DNA from 3 places in the Streptomyces sp. B1I3 genome. Region 2 is predicted to be linked to each of the others. Evidence: riboswitches for the same ligand, from Rfam matches in the RefSeq annotation. Region 2 holds a riboswitch; each other region holds the start of a gene.
What was found. A riboswitch is a leader RNA that binds a small molecule or an ion and turns the genes downstream of it on or off. The one in region 2 is predicted to bind S-adenosylmethionine.

Region 1 (6,018 bases), 2.3 Mb from region 2:
ATCAACCCGATCTGGGCGCTCGGCCCCTACCGTCCCGACCAGGTGTCCACGGGCGCCCAGCCGGACTGGTACATGGGATTCGCCGAAGGCTTCGTCCGGGTCATGCCCGGCTGGGAGATCAACCTCTGGGGCCACACGCTGGTCCTGGGCGTACTCATCCCGCTGGTCCTGTTCGGCGTGATCCTCGCCGCGCTGGCGCTCTACCCGTTCATCGAGTCCTGGATCACCGGGGACAAGCGCGAGCACCACATCCTGGACAAGCCGCGCAACGCCCCGACGCGTACGGCGCTCGGTGTCGCCTGGGTGACGATCTACTTCGTCATGCTGATCGGCGGCGGCAACGACATCTGGGCGACCCACTTCAGCCTGTCGCTCAACGCGATCAGCTGGTTCGTCCGGATCGCCTTCTTCGTCGGCCCGGTCCTGGCGTTCATCGCCACCCGGCGGATCTGCCTCGGCCTCCAGCGCCGGGACAAGGAGAAGGTGCTGCACGGGCGCGAGTCCGGCACCATCAAGCGCCTGCCGCACGGTGAGTTCGTGGAGATCCACGAGCCGCTCAGCCCGGGGCAGCTGCACACGCTCACGGCGCACGAGCAGTACAAGCCGCTCGAACTCGGCCCGACGGTCGACGCGAACGGCGTCGAGCGCAAGCCGTCGGCCCTGCAGAAGCTGCGGGCCAGGCTCAGCAGGAGCTACTACGGCGAGGGCAACCAGATCGCCAAGCCCACCGCCGAGGAGTACAAGGAGATCACCAGCGGCCACGGCCACCACTGATCGACCCAGCTGAACGCCACAGCGGGAGCCCCGTCCATCCGATGGACGGGGCTCTTCGCCGTCCCGGGGGCTGGATAGGGTGGAGGCATCATCCCTATCGGCTGTGGACCCAGGAGCGGACCATGAACGTTGTGACCCCGGACGGCGGCGACAGCGTGGCGGCCCGTACCTGGCCCGGCGTGCTGACCCCCCTCCTGCGCGGCGAGGACCTGACCACCGAGGACACCGCGTGGGCCATGGACCGCATCATGAGCGGCGAGGCCACCGACGTACAGATCGCCGGCTTCGCGGTCGCGCTGCGCGCCAAGGGGGAGACCGTCCAGGAGGTCACCGGCCTCGTGCGCGCGATGTACGAGCACGCCCACACCGTCCACGTGCCCGGCCGCACCGTCGACATCGTGGGTACGGGCGGCGACATGGCCAAGACGGTGAACATCTCCACCATGTCGGCGATCGTCGTCGCCGGGACCGGCGCCAAGGTCGTCAAGCACGGCAACCGCGCCTCGTCCTCGGCCAGCGGTGCCTCCGACGTCCTGGAGAAGCTCGGCGTCAACCTCGAACTCACCCCGCAGCGCGTCGTCGAGGTCGCCGAGGAAGCGGGCATCACCTTCTGCTTCGCCGTGAAGTTCCACCCCGCCCTGCGCCACGCGGCGCGGGCCCGCAAGGAGCTGGGCACGCAGACCACCTTCAACATCCTGGGCCCGCTCACCAATCCCGCCCAGGTGCGCTCCCAGGCCATCGGGGTCGCCGACGCGAGGATGGCGCCCATCGTCGCCGGTGTACTCGCCGAGCGGGGGAACTCCGCGCTCGTCTTCCGCGGCGACGACGGCCTGGACGAGCTGACGACGACGGCGACCTCGCGGGTCTGGATCGTGCGGGACGGCACCGTCCGCGAGGAGCCGTTCGACCCGCGCGACGTCGGCCTCGAACTGGTGCCCGTGGAGGCGCTGCGCGGCGCGGACGCCTCGTACAACGCAGACGTCGCCCGGCGGCTGCTGGACGGGGAGAGAGGGCCGGTGCGCGACGCCGTGCTGCTCAACTCGGCCGCCGCGCTCGTCGCGCTGGACCAGGGTGAGGGGACGCTCGTCGAACAGCTCGCCGCGGGGATCGCGCGGGCCGCCGAGTCGATCGACTCCGGCGCGGCCAAGCGTGCGCTGGAGCGATGGGTGACGGCGAGCCACGCCTGAAGCGGCACCGTGTGAGGCGGGGCGCAGTCCGGATCGCGGACTGCGCCCTTGCGCATGCGGGCAGGTATGGCAAGATGCTGCGCAGGTCATGAGTGACAGCGACTACGGCCCCGGCCCGCTGTCCGGCAACCCTCCGTCCGTGGCGGGGTGCCCCGGGTGAAGACCGGGCCGTAGGCAGCGAGGTCTGCGGCAAGCGCGGGCCCCTCGGCGTCCTTTGACGCCACCCCTTGGGGTCCTGGTCCCAGGGAGCCTCTTGTGAGCAAGCGAATGCGATAGGGCGCGACGCCCTCCTCCGCACACCCCTTTTCCTTCCTTCCCCGTGCTGCCGCGTACCCGCCGGCGCGAGGATGTCGCCTGCCTTTACGGGAGTTCGCCATGTCTGTCTCCACCGCTGCCGTCGACCAGTCCATTTGTGCCCCGCTGCCGGTTCTGGGTGCGGATGTCACCGTTCCGCTCGTGACGGGCGGGGACGTCACCTATGCCGCCCTGGACTACGCGGCGAGCGCACCGGCGCTCCAGCGGGTGTGGGACGACGTGGCGGCCTACGCCCCGTACTACGGCAGCGTGCACCGTGGTGCCGGCTACCTCTCCCAGCTCTCCACCGACCTCTTCGAGAGCAGCCGGGCCTCCGTCGCGGAGTTCCTCGGCTGCCGGGCGGACGACCAGGTGGTCTTCACCCGGTCCACCACCGACTCCCTCAACCTGCTGGCCGCCGTACTGCCCGCCGACTGCCAGGTGTTCGTGTTCGAGACCGAGCACCACGCCTCCCTGCTGCCCTGGCGGGACGCCCGGGTGACCTACCTCGACGCCCCGCGCACCCCGGCCCAGGCCGTCGCGACGCTGGAGCGTGCGCTGGCGGGCCGCGCCCCCTACGGGCCCGCACTGGTCTGTGTGACGGGCGCATCCAACGTCACCGGCGAGCTGTGGCCGGTGGAGGAGCTGGCTGCCGCCGCCCACGCCCACGGCGCACGGATCGTGCTCGACGCGGCGCAGCTGGCGCCCCACCACCCGGTGGACATCACCGAACTGGACGTCGACTGGGTCGCCTTCTCCGGACACAAGCTGTACGCGCCGTTCGGCTCGGGCGTGCTCGCGGGGCGGGCCGACTGGCTGCGGGACGCGGAGCCGTACCTCGCGGGCGGCGGAGCCTCCCGCAAGGTCGCCCGGCGCACCGACGGCGGGGTGGACGTGGAGTGGCACACCACCGCGGCGCGGCACGAGGCGGGATCGCCCAACGTCATCGGCGTCTACTCGATCGCCGCGGCCTGCAAGGCCCTGACGGAGGCCGGGTTCGACCGGCTGGTCGAGCGTGAGCAGCACCTGGTGGCCCGTGTCCTCGAGGGCCTGGCCGAGGTTCCCGAGGTGCGGGTGCTCTCGCTGTTCGGCGACGAGGCCCCCAGGGTCGGTGTGATCTCCTTCGTCGTCGAGGGCTGGAACAGCTCGCACTTCGCCGCCGCGCTCTCCGCGGAGTACGGCATCGGGGTGCGGGACGGCCTGTTCTGCGCGCACCCGCTCGTCCGTACCCTGCTGGGCGGCGAGGCGCAGGACCCGGGCGAGTGCGGCGCGCCGGACGCCGAGCCGGGGGAGAGGTCCCTCAACGCCATCCGGGTGAGCTTCGGGGCCGGTACCCCGGACGAGCACATCGAGCGTTTCCTGGGGGCCGTCCGTGAGCTCGTGCGCACGGGCGCCCGCTGGACCTACCGCACCGAGGACGGCCGCTGTGTCCCGGACCGGGGCGCGGCCCAGGTCTGACCGGAGCGGATGCGGCTCCGGCCGGGCACGTGAGGCGGTGCCCCGTGCCCGGCCGGAGCCGCACGCCGTCCGCCCCGGGGCCTCAGGAGCCGAGTCGACGCCTCAGGAGCCGAGCCGATGCCTCAGGCGTCGAGACCGATGGCGAAGGCCGCCTCGAGGTCGTGCTGCGAGTACGTACGGAAGGCGACATGGGTGTCGGTGCCCTCGACGCCGGGGATCTTGCTGATGCGGCCGGGGATGACGTCGGCCAGGTCGTCGTGCCTGGCCACCCGGACCATGGCGATCAGGTCGTACGTGCCGGTGACCGAGAAGACCTCGCTGACGCTGTCCAGCGCGGCGATGGCCTCGGCGATCTCGGGAATCCGGTCCACGCTGGTTTTGATGAGCACGATCGCGGTGATCACGGCTGGCTTTCTCCCTCGGTGGCCGTGGCTGGAGACTTCACTCTAGAGCCTCCCACCGGGGCCCCACCCCGGTAGCGTCCCCAGGCGTAGAGGAACCCGGCGGCGAACCCCGCCACGTGGGCGAGGTAGGCCACGCCCGGGCCGCTCCCCGCGCTCCGGGCGGCCAGCCACTGCAGTACGAACCAGAAGACGAGCACGACCCAGGCGGGGAAGCGCAGCGGCAGGAAGAACAGGAACGGGAAGAGGCTGGTGACCCGGGCGCGGGGGAAGAGGTACAGGAACGCGCCCAGTACCGCCGAGATCGCGCCCGACGCGCCCACCAGGGTCTGGTCCGAGCCGGAGTGCGCGACGGCGTAGACCACCAGGGCGAAGTAGCCGCAGCAGACGTAGAAGAAGGCGAATTCGACACGGCCCATGCGTTCCTCGGCCATCGCGCCGAACACGTACAGGAAGAGCATGTTGCCCAGCAGGTGCAGCCAGCTGCCGTGGACGAAGAGCGCGGTCAGCGGGGTGAGCAGCGCGTGTGCGGAGCCGGTCCGCAACTCACTGGGGATCACGCCCCACCGTTCGAAGTACCCGGCCTGGGCGGCCAGCAAGGCGTCCGTGCCGCCGCCGCGGGAAAGACCGAACCCGGAGAGCGGGCTGACCAGGAAGACGGCGCTGCACAGGGCGATGAGCCCGTACGTGACCGGTCCGCTGCCCGCCGCGGCAGCCGCCGCGACATCTCCGGCCCGCTTCCGCCAGTCGACATGCCGCCATTCGGTCACGTACAGAGCATGACGTACCGGGGGAGAACAGGACGGACCGCCTCGCCGTATTGAGGGGAATCCACAAGGCCGTAGGGTTGCCGCAGAACATCGCAGTTCGACGACGCACCGCGAGATCGAAGCCTGGTACGCACGAGACTCGACGAACGACGAAAGAGGACGCAACGATGACGACGGTTCCCCAGCCGACGGACGGGACCCGCTGGCGCTGCACGCTCTGCGGCAATCTCACCCGTTTCGATGTGACGCGCTCCTCCAAGGTCGTGGAGTACGTGCATCTCGACCTGGCCGGGGAGTCGAGTGTCGAGGAGCGCGAGGTGGTCAGTGAGACCATCGAGTCGGTGCGCTGCCGCTGGTGCAACGCGGTCGACCAGATCGAGCTGGTCGACAGGCCGGGTGCCGACTCCTGACGGGGCCGTGCGCACAGACATGTTGGGGTGATGGATGGTGGAGCAGCCGACAGGCGGCGCCGAACCGGCCGATGCGGCCGACGGCGTCGTGGAGTCGCTCGACCGTCCGCTGCCCGAGGGCGTACGCCGCAGGGTCGTGGCCCTGGTCTCCGAAGCCTTCGGCGGCCTGACAATCGCCGAACTCCCACCGCAGCTGCGGCAGTACGCCCGGTTCACCCCGAGCAGGCGGGTCAAGTTCGCGGGTAACGCGATGGCGGCCGCGCTGGAGAGCGATCCGGTGTTCCGCCGGCGCATCGGCGAGCGGATCGGCCGGAGCCAGCCTGAGCTGGCCGGACCCCTGGAGACCGGCGCGCCGCCCGCCGCGGCCGACCCCGTCGACGTGGCCGCGGCCGCCTACGTGCTCCGGCCGCCCGGCTGGGTCAAGCTGGTGACCGCCGCCGGCGAGGAGGCCCAGCGGGCCGACGCCGAGCGGGTGGACGAGGAGACGCGGCGCGAGCTGGAGAGGCTGCGCGAGGAGCTCGACCGGGCCCGTGCCCAGACCAGGAGCGAGACCGAACGGCTGCGCGCGGAGCTCGACGCCTCCCGCAAGGAGGCCGAATCCCTGCAGCGCAAACTGCGCAGTGCGCTCAGCGAGGTCAAGCGCGGCGAGGCCGCGCTGCGCAAGGGCGCGGCGGAGGCCGACGCCGTGCGCGCCGAGGCCGCCGCCCAGGTCTCCGCCGCGGAG
Region 2 (6,018 bases):
ACGGGTCCTCGAGCTCGATCTCCTTGGCGATGGAAACACCATCGTTGGTGATCGTGGGCGCGCCCCACTTCTTCTCGAGGACGACGTTACGGCCCTTCGGGCCGAGGGTTACCTTGACGGCGTCGGCGAGCTGGTTCATCCCGCGCTCGAGACCGCGCCGTGCCTCCTCGTCGAACGCGATGATCTTGGCCATGTGAAGTGGTCCTCCCGGACAGGGGTGGATTCTCCGGACCGAGTGGCGCCCGCGACGGACGGCCAGCGTGCCCAGTGGTTCCTTGCCCCACCGGGCCTGCGGGCCTCACCGGCCCGGTCCAAGTTCTGTCACTCTCACCTGGAGAGTGCTAACGCCAATGATTAGCACTCGACCCCGGAGAGTGCAAGCGCCTTCGGTGATGGCTCGCTGGGTGAACACCCTCCGGGAACCGGAAGCCGGCGCGGGACGCGCGCAGGGCCCGTACCCCTCTTACGGGTACGGGCCCTGCGTGTGCGAGTGGTGTCGTCGGCCGACCGCGCCGAGCTCAGCCGACGGCGAGCTTGACCATGTCCGCCTGCGGCCCCTTCTGGCCCTGCGAGATCTCGAATTCAACTCGCTGACCCTCTTCGAGGGTGCGGTATCCGTCCATCTGGATCGCGCTGTAGTGGACGAAAACATCCGCACCACCGTCGACCGCGATGAAGCCGTACCCCTTCTCCGCGTTGAACCACTTGACGGTGCCCTGAGCCATGCCTAACTCCCCTATTACTGGCCCTTGCACAGGACCGCACTTCGCGGACCCGGGTCAAACTCACCCCCCGACAGGAGGGGGCGGCGTGCGCCGGAACGCGTCGACCGCGGCCGAATGTATCTGCCCAACTGCCCTCTGCAACAGGTCAATCGGACGAGAATTCTGGGCGCGGCTGAACGCCCGGATAGGGGTAACTCGCAGGATTCCAGGGCAACTCGGGCCCGACATAGGCCACTTATGGCGCAAGGGGTACACGCACTTTGGCCACTTCTCGTCGCGACCAGGCGCATTCTCATATGCGGGTGGCACAGGCGGCCGAGGAGGCTTCCCCAACTGTACCGTGCTCAACCATGCAGAATGACCCCCTCCGCTTCTCGCGGAGGGGGTCATCGTCACGATGCCGAGCCGGACAGGAAGTCCGGCACCCGTGTCAGCCTCCGGCCACGGCCGGGATGATCGAGACGCCGGCGCCGTCCGGCGTGGCCGCGTCCAGGCCGCCCTCGAAACGCACGTCGTCGTCGTTGACGTACACGTTGACGAAGCGGCGCAGCTTGCCCTGGTCGTCCAGCACGCGGGCGGCGATGCCCGGGTGGTCCTTCTCGAGGGACGCGATGACCTCGGACAGAACCGCACCCTCGGCCGAGACCTCGGCCTGACCGCCCGTGTAGGTGCGGAGGATGGTGGGGATACGGACCTTGACGCTCATGTGGGTGCCTTCCTTCGGTCTCGGGTGGTCAGTTGCCGGCGGCGAGGCCCGCGTCGCGGAACGCGTCCAGGCTGGGCCGGATCGTCGCCGACAGGCCGGTCGTCGGGGCGACGGCGTCCAGCGTCTTCAGTCCGTCTCCGGTGTTCAGGACGACGGTGGTCAGGGACGGGTCCAGGAGGCCCGCGTCGATCAGCTTCTTCGTGACACCGACCGTCACACCGCCCGCGGTCTCCGCGAAGATGCCCTCGGTCCGGGCCAGCAGCTTGATCGCGTCGACGATCTGCTCGTCGTCGACGTCCTCCACGGCCCCGCCGGTACGCCGGGCGATGTCCAGGACGTACGGGCCGTCTGCCGGGTTGCCGATGGCGAGGGACTTGGCGATCGTGTTCGGCTTCTGGGGCCGTACGACGTCGTGACCGGCCTTGAAGGCGGTGGAGACCGGGGAGCAGCCCTCGGCCTGCGCACCGAAGATCTTGTACGGCTTGTCCTCGACCAGGCCGAGCTTGATCAGCTCCTGCAGACCCTTGTCGATCTTCGTGAGCTGGGATCCGGACGCGATCGGGATGACGAGCTGGTCGGGCAGCTGCCAGCCCAGCTGCTCGCAGATCTCGTACGCCAGGGTCTTGGACCCCTCGCCGTAGTACGGGCGCAGGTTGACGTTGACGAAGCCCCAGCCCTCGCCGAGCGGGTCGCCGATGAGCTCCGAGCAGAAGCGGTTGACGTCGTCGTAGTTGCCCTCGATGCCGACGAGCTCGCCGCCGTACACCGCGGCCATGACGACCTTGCCCTGCTCCAGGTCGTGCGGGATGAACACGCAGGACCGGAAGCCGGCACGGGCCGCCGCGGCACCCACCGCGCCGGCGAGGTTGCCGGTCGAGGAGCAGGAGAGCGTGGTGAAACCGAACGCGCGGGCGGCCTCGACGGCGATGGCGACGACACGGTCCTTGAAGGAGTGCGTCGGGTTGCCGGAGTCGTCCTTCACGTAGAGACCGCCGGTGACGCCCAGCTCACGGGCGAGGTTGTCGGCCTTGACCAGCTTGGTGAAACCGGGGTTGATGTTGGGCTTGTCGGCGACATCGGAGGGGACCGGCAGCAGCGGCGCGTAGCGCCAGATGTTGTCGGGGCCCTCGGCAATGCGCTTCTTCAGCTCTTCGGGGGAGCCGCTCGGCAGGTCGTACGCCACTTCGAGCGGCCCGAAACAGGACGCGCAGGCGAAAATCGGACCGAGTTCGAAACGCTCGCCGCATTCGCGGCAGGAAAGCGCTACGGCGGGACCGAGGTCCACGGCGGAAGAATCGGTGTTGGCTGCAACTGTCTGCACGGCCATGATGGCGGAGGCCCTTTCTCCTCATCTTCCTCGCGACGTATTTCGCCGCAAGACGGAATTGGCACCTTCCCCACCGTGACCTCGCGGTCGGCAGGAGGGTTGCCGGGACTTCAACGGGCCGTTCCCTCAGTCCCTCTGGATGAGCGCTGTGGCACCGGATCGAGGACCCGGGCATTTGTCTGCGGACCCACCCCGACGTGCGAGGCTCATCCGCGTTGCTCAGACTGTAACCGACACATCGGACGGTCGAACCAGTCGTCCGTACCGCGAGATGGATCACACCCAGGGAGAACCGACCGTGCTGGAAGAGATGGAACGCTGGTTGAGCAGGCGTTCCTGGTCAGCCGCCGATCGCCCGCTGGACCGGCTCGTGGCCGCCAGGACGCAGGATCCGCACCGCACGACCGTGAGCGTCGTGCTGCCCGCACTGAACGAGGAAGCGACCGTCGGAGCCATCGTCGAGACGATCCGGCGCGAGCTCATGGAACGCGTCCCGCTGGTCGACGAACTCGTGGTGATCGACTCGGGCTCCACCGACCGCACCTCCGCCGTCGCCCGCGCGGCCGGCGCGCGCGTCGTGCACCGCGACGAGATACTGCCGCGCATACCCGCCGTCCCCGGCAAGGGCGAAGTGCTCTGGCGGTCACTCCTGGTGACCGGCGGGGAGATCGTCTGCTTCGTCGACGCCGACCTCAAGGACTTCTCGCCGGACTTCGTCTCCGGCACCGTCGGCCCGCTGCTCACCGAACCCGGGGTGCACTTCGTCAAGGCCATGTACGACCGGCCGCTCCACGGCTCCGCAGGCCAGGGGGGACGGGTCACCGAGCTGATGGCCCGCCCGCTGCTCAACCTGCACTGGCCGCAGCTGGCCGGCTTCGTCCAGCCGCTCGGCGGCGAGTACGCGGTACGGCGCTCCCTGCTGGAACGGCTGCCCTTCCCTGTCGGCTACGGAGTGGAGTTGGGCCTGCTCGTCGACGCCCTGAACACGGTGGGACTCGACGCCCTGGCCCAGGTCGACGTCGGCGTGCGCAAACACCGCCACCAGGACGGCCAGGCGCTCGGCAGGATGGCCGCGACGATCTACCGCACGGCGCAGCTGCGCCTCTCCCGGGGCACCATCGTGCGGCCAGAGATCACCCAGTTCGAGCGGGGCGAGGAAGGGTTCGTACCGCACACGTACGCCGTCGACACCGAGGAGCGGCCGCCGATGCTGGAGATCTCCGAGTACGCGGCCCGCCGCGCGGCCTGAAGACCCACGTTTGGCACCCTCCGGATCGGGCTAGGTTCCGCTCATGGTCTCCGAGCACGCTGCACAGGTCCTCGTCGCGTCCAACCGCGGCCCGGTGTCGTACTCGCTCCGCGAGGACGGCTCACTCGACTCCAAGCGGGGCGGGGGCGGCCTCGTCTCCGGACTCAGCGCCGTCGAGGACAAGCTCTGGGTGTGCGCGGCCCTGAGCGACAGCGACCGCGAGGCGGTCAGGCGGGGCCTGTCCGAGCCCGGTGTGCGCATGCTCGACATCGACGCCGGCATCCATGCCGACGCGTACAACGGCATCGCGAACTCGGTGCTCTGGTTCGTGCACCACATGCTCTACCAGACCCCGGTCGAGCCCGTCTTCGATGCCGAGTTCCGGCGCCGGTGGGCGTCCTACGAGGCGTACAACCGGGCCTTCGCCGAGGCGCTCGCCGAGGAGGCGGGTGAGGGAGCCGTGGTCCTGGTGCAGGACTACCACCTCTCACTGGTGCCCGGGATGCTCCGCGAGCTCCGTTCCGACCTGCGGATCGGGCACTTCTCGCACACCCCGTGGGCACCCGTGGACTACTTCCGGCTGCTGCCCGACGACATCGGCGAACAACTGCTGCGCGGCATCCTGGGCGCCGACCGGGCCGCGTTCCTGACCCGCCGCTGGGCGGACGCCTTCATCGGCTGCTGCACGGAGATCGTCGGCGGCACCGGCGGCACCCGGATCGGCGCTCACGGGCTGGGCGCCGACGCGGACTTCCTGCGCCGCCGCTCCCGCGAGGCGGACGTGGACGAGCGGATGGAGACACTGCGGGGGCAGATCGGCGAGGGGCGGCGGACGATCGTGCGGGTGGACCGCACCGAGCTGTCCAAGAACATCGTGCGCGGGCTGCACGCCTACCGTGCCCTGCTGGAGGACCACCCGGAGTGGCGCGAACGCGTGGTGCACGTGGCGTTCGCCTACCCCTCCCGGCAGGACCTCGCGGTGTACCGCGACTACACGGCGGAGGTCCAGCGGGTCGCCGAGGCCATCAACGCCGAGTACGGCACGGACGGCTGGACCCCGGTCCTGCTCCACGTCGACGACGACTTCGCCCGCTCGCTCGCGGCGTACCGGCTGGCGGACGTGGCCCTGGTCAACCCCATCCGTGACGGCATGAACCTCGTCGCCAAGGAGGTCCCCGTCGTCTCCGACAACGGCTGTGCGCTGGTGTTGTCGCGGGAGGCCGGGGCGTACGAGGAGCTCGGCGAGGACGCGCTCGTGGTCAACCCCTACGACGTGTCGGCCACGGCGGCGGCGCTGCACGAGGCGCTGACGATGGAGCACGACGAGCGGGCGGCGCGCACCAAGCGGCTGGCCGCGGCGGCGACTTCGCTGCCGCCGCAGCAGTGGTTCCTGGATCAGCTGGACGCCTTGCGCAAGGACTAGGTCCTGTCCGGTGGGTCGGGTGACGCTGCGGCTTGGAGCTCGTTTCATGGAACATGGGGCGGGGGGATCTCTCGGATGAAGAATGGGCTCGGCTGGAGCCGCACTTGCCGACGCATCGCGGCCGTGGTGGGCGCTGGCAATGCCATCGCCGCGTGATCAACGGGATCTTGTTCAGGCAGCGGACCGGCCTTCCCTGGAGAGACCTGCCGTCTCACTTCGGCAAGTGGAAGACGGTGTACGACCGTCATCGCAGGTGGTCGGCGGACGGCACGTGGGAGAGAATCCTGCGGGCCGTCCAGACCGACGCTGATGCCGAAGGCCGGATCGACTGGAGCATGGTCAGCATCGACTCCACGACCTGCCGCGCTCATCAGCACGCAGCCGGAGCTGCAAATGGCGCCCCGAAGGTTCCGGGCCAGCGAGGCCAACCGGCTCGTCACAGATCCGGTGAGGCCCTGGGCCGCTCACGAGGCGGGCTGACCTGCAAAATTCATCTCGCTGGGGAGGGTGGGCGGCACCCACTCGGGTTCGTCATCACGCCCGGCCAGTGGGGAGACGCACCGCAGATGATTCCTGTGCTGGAAGAGA
Region 3 (6,018 bases), 2.2 Mb from region 2:
CGTTGTGGAACCGGGAGATGAGCGGACCGCCGACGGCGTCCTTGTACGGGCCCTCGGGGCGGTCGGCGACCGCGACGCCGATTCCACCGAGCTCGGAGTTGTTCTGGATGTCGTTGGCGGCGAAGTACAGGTAGTACTTGCCGTCGCGGAAGACCGGTGCGGGCGCCCACAACGCGTACTCGGCCCAGGAGACGTCGGCGATGTCCAGCACCTTGGGGTGCTTGGTCCAGTGCACCATGTCCGTCGAGGAGAACGCGTCCATGAAGGTCTGTTCGCCGTAGCTCCGGGACGTCGTCGGGAAGATCCAGAAGCGGTCGCCGTAGACCGCGACATCCGGATCGGCGTACCACCCGTCGACGATCGGGTTTCCTGACTCGGCCGTACTTGGGGCCAAGGGGGCGGCCGTGCGGTCGGCGGCCGTGCGGTCATCGGCCGTGCCTGCGGCGGCCGGGTGGCCGGGGCCCGGGAGGTCGGCTCCGACGGACGGGGACGCGAAGCCGGCCAGCAGGGCGGCGGCCAGGACGACGGAGAGTCTGCGGACTATGCGCACCATGGATCGAGGAGCCTTTCTCGTGTGTGACAACGTTGTCCGGACGAGATGCCGCGCAACACGACGGACAGGGCCACGGAGGAGCCGGCTGCCGCCCGGGCGTTGCGACCGGCGGGCGTTCAGGAGGGTTCGAGGGCGCGGGCGTTGCGTCGAGGGCGGCCGGGCACCTGTGCGGCGGGCCGGCCGGTGGTCCGGGCGTCTTGGGGGGTGTACTACGTTGGAAATTCCGGCGATGTGCAGCATGACAACATGGGCACGGTCCTGTGTCCACCCCGCGCTCACACCATTGCGGGCTCCCCGCGGCGGGTGGTCGAACGCCTCACTCCGCCGAGGGCACCCCGGACCCACCGGCTCGTCCCCCACTGCGCGCACATGAAGGCGGGCACACCCCCGCGCTTCGCACGCGTGCGGTGAGCCCGGTCGCGGCCGGCCCGGGAACTTCGGCCGCCACAGGTGCGAGACGTGCGGACGAAGCGCGTGCGGGTGCGCCGCCGAGCCGGCCCCACCCTGCCTCGGGGGCGGACGGATCGGGCGACCGGTCCCGTGATCACTCCCCAAAGCTTCACGCAACCTCCCTATAGTGGGGCCGCGTTGATCGTATGGCCGCAACGCGCGAAGCCGTCTCCCGGGAGCCCGTACGATGACGAACCCCTCCTTATCCGCCGCGCCCGCGTCCGGCGGCGGCTGCCCGGCGCACGCCGCGACCGACCCCGTGCCGCTCGGCGGGCCGGAGTTCCACACCGCGCCGCAGGCCCTGTACCGCAGTATGCGGCACGCGTACGGCCCCGTGGTGCCCGTCGAGCTCCCCGGTGGCTTCCCCGCCTGGCTCGTCGTCGGCTACCGCGAGCTCCACCAGGTCACCAGCGACGGCGAACTGTTCCCGCGGGACGTCGGGCTCTGGAACCAGTGGGAGCACATCCCCGAGGACTGGCCGCTCCTGCCCATGGTCGGGCGGCCCATGCCGTCCATCTACTTCACCGCGGGCGCCGAGCACCGGCGGCACTCCGACATGGTGGTGCCCGCGCTCGAAGGCTCGAACCCGTTCGAGATCCGCGGCCACTGCGAGCAACTCGCCGACCGGCTCGTCGACGACATGTGCAGCCGGGGCACGGCCGATCTCGTCGCGGACTTCGCGGAGCCGCTGCCCGTCCTCGTCCTCGCCCGCCTCGTCGGCTTCCCCGACGCGGAAGGGGCGGACATCGCCCGGGTCCTCAAAGATTTGGCCGACGGGGGCCCCGGAGCACAGGAGGCGTACGGGCGGTTCGGTGAGCACATGCGGCGTCTCGTGGCCGCCAAGCGGGCCGTGCCCGGGGACGACATCACCTCCCGCATGCTCGCCGACCCGGAGCCCTTCACGGACGAGGAGTACGCACTCGACCTGATGGCCGTCACGGCCGCCGGGCACCTCACCACCGCCGACTGGATCAGCAACTCCCTGCGGCTGATGCTCACCGAGGACCAGTTCGCCGACTCCCTCTCCGGCGGCCGGCGCAGCGTCGGCGAGGCCATGAACGAAGTGCTGTGGGAGGAGAGCCCGACGCAGATCCTCGCCGGCCGCTGGGCGGTCCGGGACACCCGGCTCGGCGGACGGACGATCCGGGCCGGTGACATGCTCCTCCTCGGCCTGGGGGCCGCCAACACCGACCCGTCGGTACGGCAGGACCTGGGAGGCGCCCACCACGCGAGCAACGGCTCGCACCTGGCGTTCAGCCACGGTGAGTACCGCTGCCCCTTCCCCGCCCAGGAGATCGCCGAGACGATCGCCCGTACCGGTATCGAGGTCCTCCTCGACCGGCTGCCCGATCTCCGGCTCGCCGTCCCCGCCGAGGACCTGGTCCGCCGGCCGTCCGCCTTCCTGCGCGGGATGAACGCGCTGCCCGTCCGGTTCGCCCCCGTACGTACGACAGGAGACCTGCTGTGACCTGCCCGCACGCCACCGTCGTCATCGACCCCATGGTCCAGGACCTCGACGGAGAGACCGAACAGCTGTGCCGAGCCGAACCACTCACCCGCATCGAGCTCCTCGGCGTGCCGGCGTGGACCGTCACCCGGCACGCGGAGGCACGCCAACTCCTGGTCGACAACCGGCTGGTGAAGAACCTGGACGCGTGGGGGCTCTGGCGCAGCGGTGAGGTGACCCACGAGTGGCCGCTGATCGGCATGATCGACGCCGGACGTTCCATGTTCACCGTGGACGGGGAGGAGCACCGGCGGCTGCGGACCAAGACCTCCCAGGCGCTCACCCCGCGCCGGCTGGAGGCGGTCCGCCCGGACATCGAGAGGTTCACCGAGGAACTGCTGGACGCGCTCGCCGAGCAGGGCAGGGACGGTGTCGTCGACCTCAAGGCCGTCTTCGCGCAGCCCCTTCCGATGCGGGTGGTCGGCCTGCTGATGGGGGTGGACCGGTCCCTGCACCCCATGCTGACACGGCAGTACAAGGCCTTCTTCTCCATGCTCACCCCGCAGGAGGAGCGGCTGGCACTGCTCGCGGAGCTGGATGTCTTCTACGCCGAACTGGTACGTGAGAAGACGGCGCGCCCCACGGACGACCTCACCAGCGCGCTGATCACGGCCGAGGAGGGCGGGGAGCCGCTCACCGAGGAGGAGGTCGTCGGCAACCTCAAGGCGATGGTGGCCGCCGGGCACGAGACCACGATCGGGCTCATCCTCAACGCCGTACGCGCGCTGCTCGCCCACCCGGACCAGCTGGAGAAGGTCCTGGAAGGGGAGGTCTCCTGGGAGTCGGTGGTCGAGGAGACGCTGCGCTGGGACACCCCCACCACCCACCTGTTGATGCGGTTCGCGACCGAGGACGTCCAGGTCGGCGAGCAGACGATCGCCGCAGGGGAGGGGGTCGTGATCTCCTACCGGGCCATCGGCAGGGACACCGCGCAGCACGGGGAGGACGCCGACGCCTTCGACGTCACCCGGCCGGCGCCCATCCGGCACATGACCTTCGGGCACGGCCCCCACATCTGCCCCGGAGCCGCGCTGTCCCGGGTGGAGGCCGGTATCGCGCTGCGCGCGCTGTTCGGCCGGTTCCCGGACATGAAGCTCGCGATACCCGACGACGAGATCCGCAAGCTGCCGGTGATGACGCAGAACGACATGGAGGCGTTCCCGGTGCTCCTGCACGGCTGAGGCGTCATGTGGCCGGTGTCACGGGGACGTTGCGCACGCCGTGACGCCGTCTCGGCTGCTGTTACGCTTTTGACGGGTCATGAGTTCCAGTGGAAAGCCCCGGCTGGCTGGACGGCACCCCGCTCCGCTGCGGGTGCTCCGGGTGACGACCTGCCCCGCGCGGCACCGCGCGGGGAACAGCGGACCACCGGGGACGGGCCCCCGGGGTCCACGACCCCGGAAGGCAGGCGACGGCCGTGCTCCCTCACCTCGACCACCGCGACGGCTGCACCATGTACGCACCCGGCCACCACGTCCACTGGATCCACGCCAAGAAGTGTGTCCAGGAGCCCGGGCGGGCCGTCGAACTGCTGCTGACCTCCGGCGACGTGCGTGACGACGGCTGGCTGGGTCTGCGGGCGGCGTTCGATCACGCGGAGGAGCTCCCCGCGGTGTGGATGCACGCACCCACCGACCTGCGGGAGTTGCTGGCGGGGCACCGGGGCCGTGTGTTCTGGCTGCCGCGCTGGCACGCCCTGCGGTTCGTCGGCCTCGACGGCGAGGCGACCGGGCTGGTGAACGTCGGGACCGAGGGCGGCCCCCTGTGCGCGACCGTCGCCCCGGCCTCGCGGCGCACGGACTCCGGGCGCGGGGACTTCACCTACGGTCTGTAGTTCCGTCAGGTGGTCCCGGCCACGCTGCGACGGCGTCCGGTTCGGTATTCCGGACGCCATCGCATTTTTCTCCTGACGCGCGCGCCGAACGTGCGCGATCCGTTGACGCAAGGTGCGTTCGATTCTACGGTCCCGTCCGAGCTCCCGATCGCCATTCGGCATCTCGAACGTCCACATGGCAGGTGCATGGCAACTCGTGTGCCCTCCGTGGTGACTGCCCGAGCGCCCCCGGCCCCCCCCCGGATCACGACCAAGGAAGTGCTCATGAGCCGCATCCCGAGAAGAACCCTCGCCGCCCTGCCCGTCGCCCTTCTGCTGGCCCTCGTGCCAGGCAGCGCGTCCGCCTACCCCAACCCCGGCGTGGTCAGCGGTGACATCGTCGTCCACGACCCCAGCATGGTCCGCAGCTCGTCCGGCCTGTACCTGCTCTACTCCACCGGGGAGGGCCTCCAGCTCCGCACCTCCACCGACCGCACGGCCTTCGGCCGCTCCGGCAACGCCTTCACCACAAAGCCGAGCTGGTGGAAGAACTACTCCTCGGCCTCCGACCCCTGGGCCCCGGACATCTCGTACCGCAACGGCAAGTATTTGATGTACTACGCCGTCTCGTCCTTCGGCAGCAACACCTCGGCCATCGGTCTGGCCGGCTCCACCACCGGCCAGGCCGGCAGCTGGAGCGACTACGGCATCGTGTACACGTCGAACTCGTCGAGCGACTACAACGCCATCGACCCCAACCTCTTCGTGGACGACGACGGCGCGTGGTGGCTCTCCTTCGGCTCCTGGTGGACCGGGATCAAGATGATCCGCATCGACCCGTCGACCGGGAAGCAGCACTCCGGCGACACGGCCCGCCGCTCGCTCGCCTCCCGGCCCACCGGCACCAAGGCCGTCGAGGCGCCCTCGGTCGTGAAGCGCAACGGCTACTACTACCTCTTCGCCTCCTACGACACCTGCTGCGCGGGCACCAGCTCCACGTACAAGATCAAGGTGGGCCGGGCCACCAGCGTCACCGGCCCCTACAAGGACCGCAACGGCGTCAGCATGCTCAGCAACGGCGGCACACCCGTCATGGAGTCGCACGGCCGCTACATCGGCCCCGGCGGCCAGTCGATCCTGGCCGACTCCGACGGCGACCTGCTCGTCTACCACTACTACGACGGCCAGGACAACGGCACCCCGAAGCTCGGCGTCAACCTACTGAACTGGAGCAGCGGATGGCCCGTCGCCTACTGATCCTGCTGAGCGCCCTCCTGCTGGCGGCGGCCCTGGGGCAGCCGGCATCGGCGTCGGCGGCCGAGGGTCGTCCGTACACCAACCCGGTCAAGGCGCAGAAGGGCGCCGATCCCTGGATCTCGTACCACGACGGCAACTACCACCTGGTGTCGACGAGCTGGACCGACGTCATCACCATGCGGAAGTCGCCGACACTGGCCGGCCTCGCGACCGCGCCGAGCGTGCAGGTGTGGCAGGGCGACGCGGCCTCCCGCTGCTGCAACATCTGGGCCCCCGAACTGCACCGGTCGGGCGACCGCTGGTACCTGTACTACGTGGCCGGCCAGAACGTCACCGACTACAACCCCACGCAGCGCGTACACGTGCTGGAGAGCGCGGGCCCGGACCCGATGGGGCCCTACACGTACAGGAACCAGCTGGGCAGCGGCTGGATGCTCG

Region 1: another riboswitch for S-adenosylmethionine. It lies ahead of QFZ58_RS26565 (aminotransferase class V-fold PLP-dependent enzyme); the one in region 2 lies ahead of thrC (threonine synthase).
Region 3: another riboswitch for S-adenosylmethionine. It lies ahead of QFZ58_RS06435 (hypothetical protein); the one in region 2 lies ahead of thrC (threonine synthase).

What each region holds. Positions count from the first base shown of each region.
Region 1 covers NZ_JAUSYD010000001.1:5,844,545-5,850,562, forward strand. The annotation lists gene QFZ58_RS26555 (cytochrome bc complex cytochrome b subunit) at 1-774, shown strand, start outside; gene trpD (anthranilate phosphoribosyltransferase) at 897-1,961, shown strand; SAM riboswitch class IV at 2,046-2,163, shown strand; gene QFZ58_RS26565 (aminotransferase class V-fold PLP-dependent enzyme) at 2,337-3,713, shown strand; gene QFZ58_RS26570 (Lrp/AsnC family transcriptional regulator) at 3,836-4,117, opposite strand; gene QFZ58_RS26575 (rhomboid family intramembrane serine protease) at 4,114-4,884, opposite strand; gene QFZ58_RS26580 (hypothetical protein) at 5,052-5,294, shown strand; gene QFZ58_RS26585 (NYN domain-containing protein) at 5,332-6,018, shown strand, end outside.
Region 2 covers NZ_JAUSYD010000001.1:3,586,186-3,592,203, forward strand. The annotation lists gene groL (chaperonin GroEL) at 1-193, opposite strand, end outside; gene QFZ58_RS16345 (cold-shock protein) at 519-725, opposite strand; gene QFZ58_RS16350 (MoaD/ThiS family protein) at 1,156-1,431, opposite strand; gene thrC (threonine synthase) at 1,460-2,758, opposite strand; SAM riboswitch class I at 2,777-2,904, opposite strand; gene QFZ58_RS16360 (glucosyl-3-phosphoglycerate synthase) at 3,057-4,007, shown strand; gene QFZ58_RS16365 (trehalose-6-phosphate synthase) at 4,051-5,430, shown strand; gene QFZ58_RS16370 (IS5 family transposase) at 5,484-6,018, shown strand, end outside.
Region 3 covers NZ_JAUSYD010000001.1:1,366,131-1,372,148, reverse strand. The annotation lists gene QFZ58_RS06450 (family 43 glycosylhydrolase) at 1-553, opposite strand, end outside; gene QFZ58_RS06445 (cytochrome P450) at 1,191-2,471, shown strand; gene QFZ58_RS06440 (cytochrome P450) at 2,468-3,691, shown strand; SAM riboswitch class IV at 3,767-3,877, shown strand; gene QFZ58_RS06435 (hypothetical protein) at 3,928-4,344, shown strand; gene QFZ58_RS06430 (arabinan endo-1,5-alpha-L-arabinosidase) at 4,609-5,580, shown strand; gene QFZ58_RS06425 (family 43 glycosylhydrolase) at 5,562-6,018, shown strand, end outside.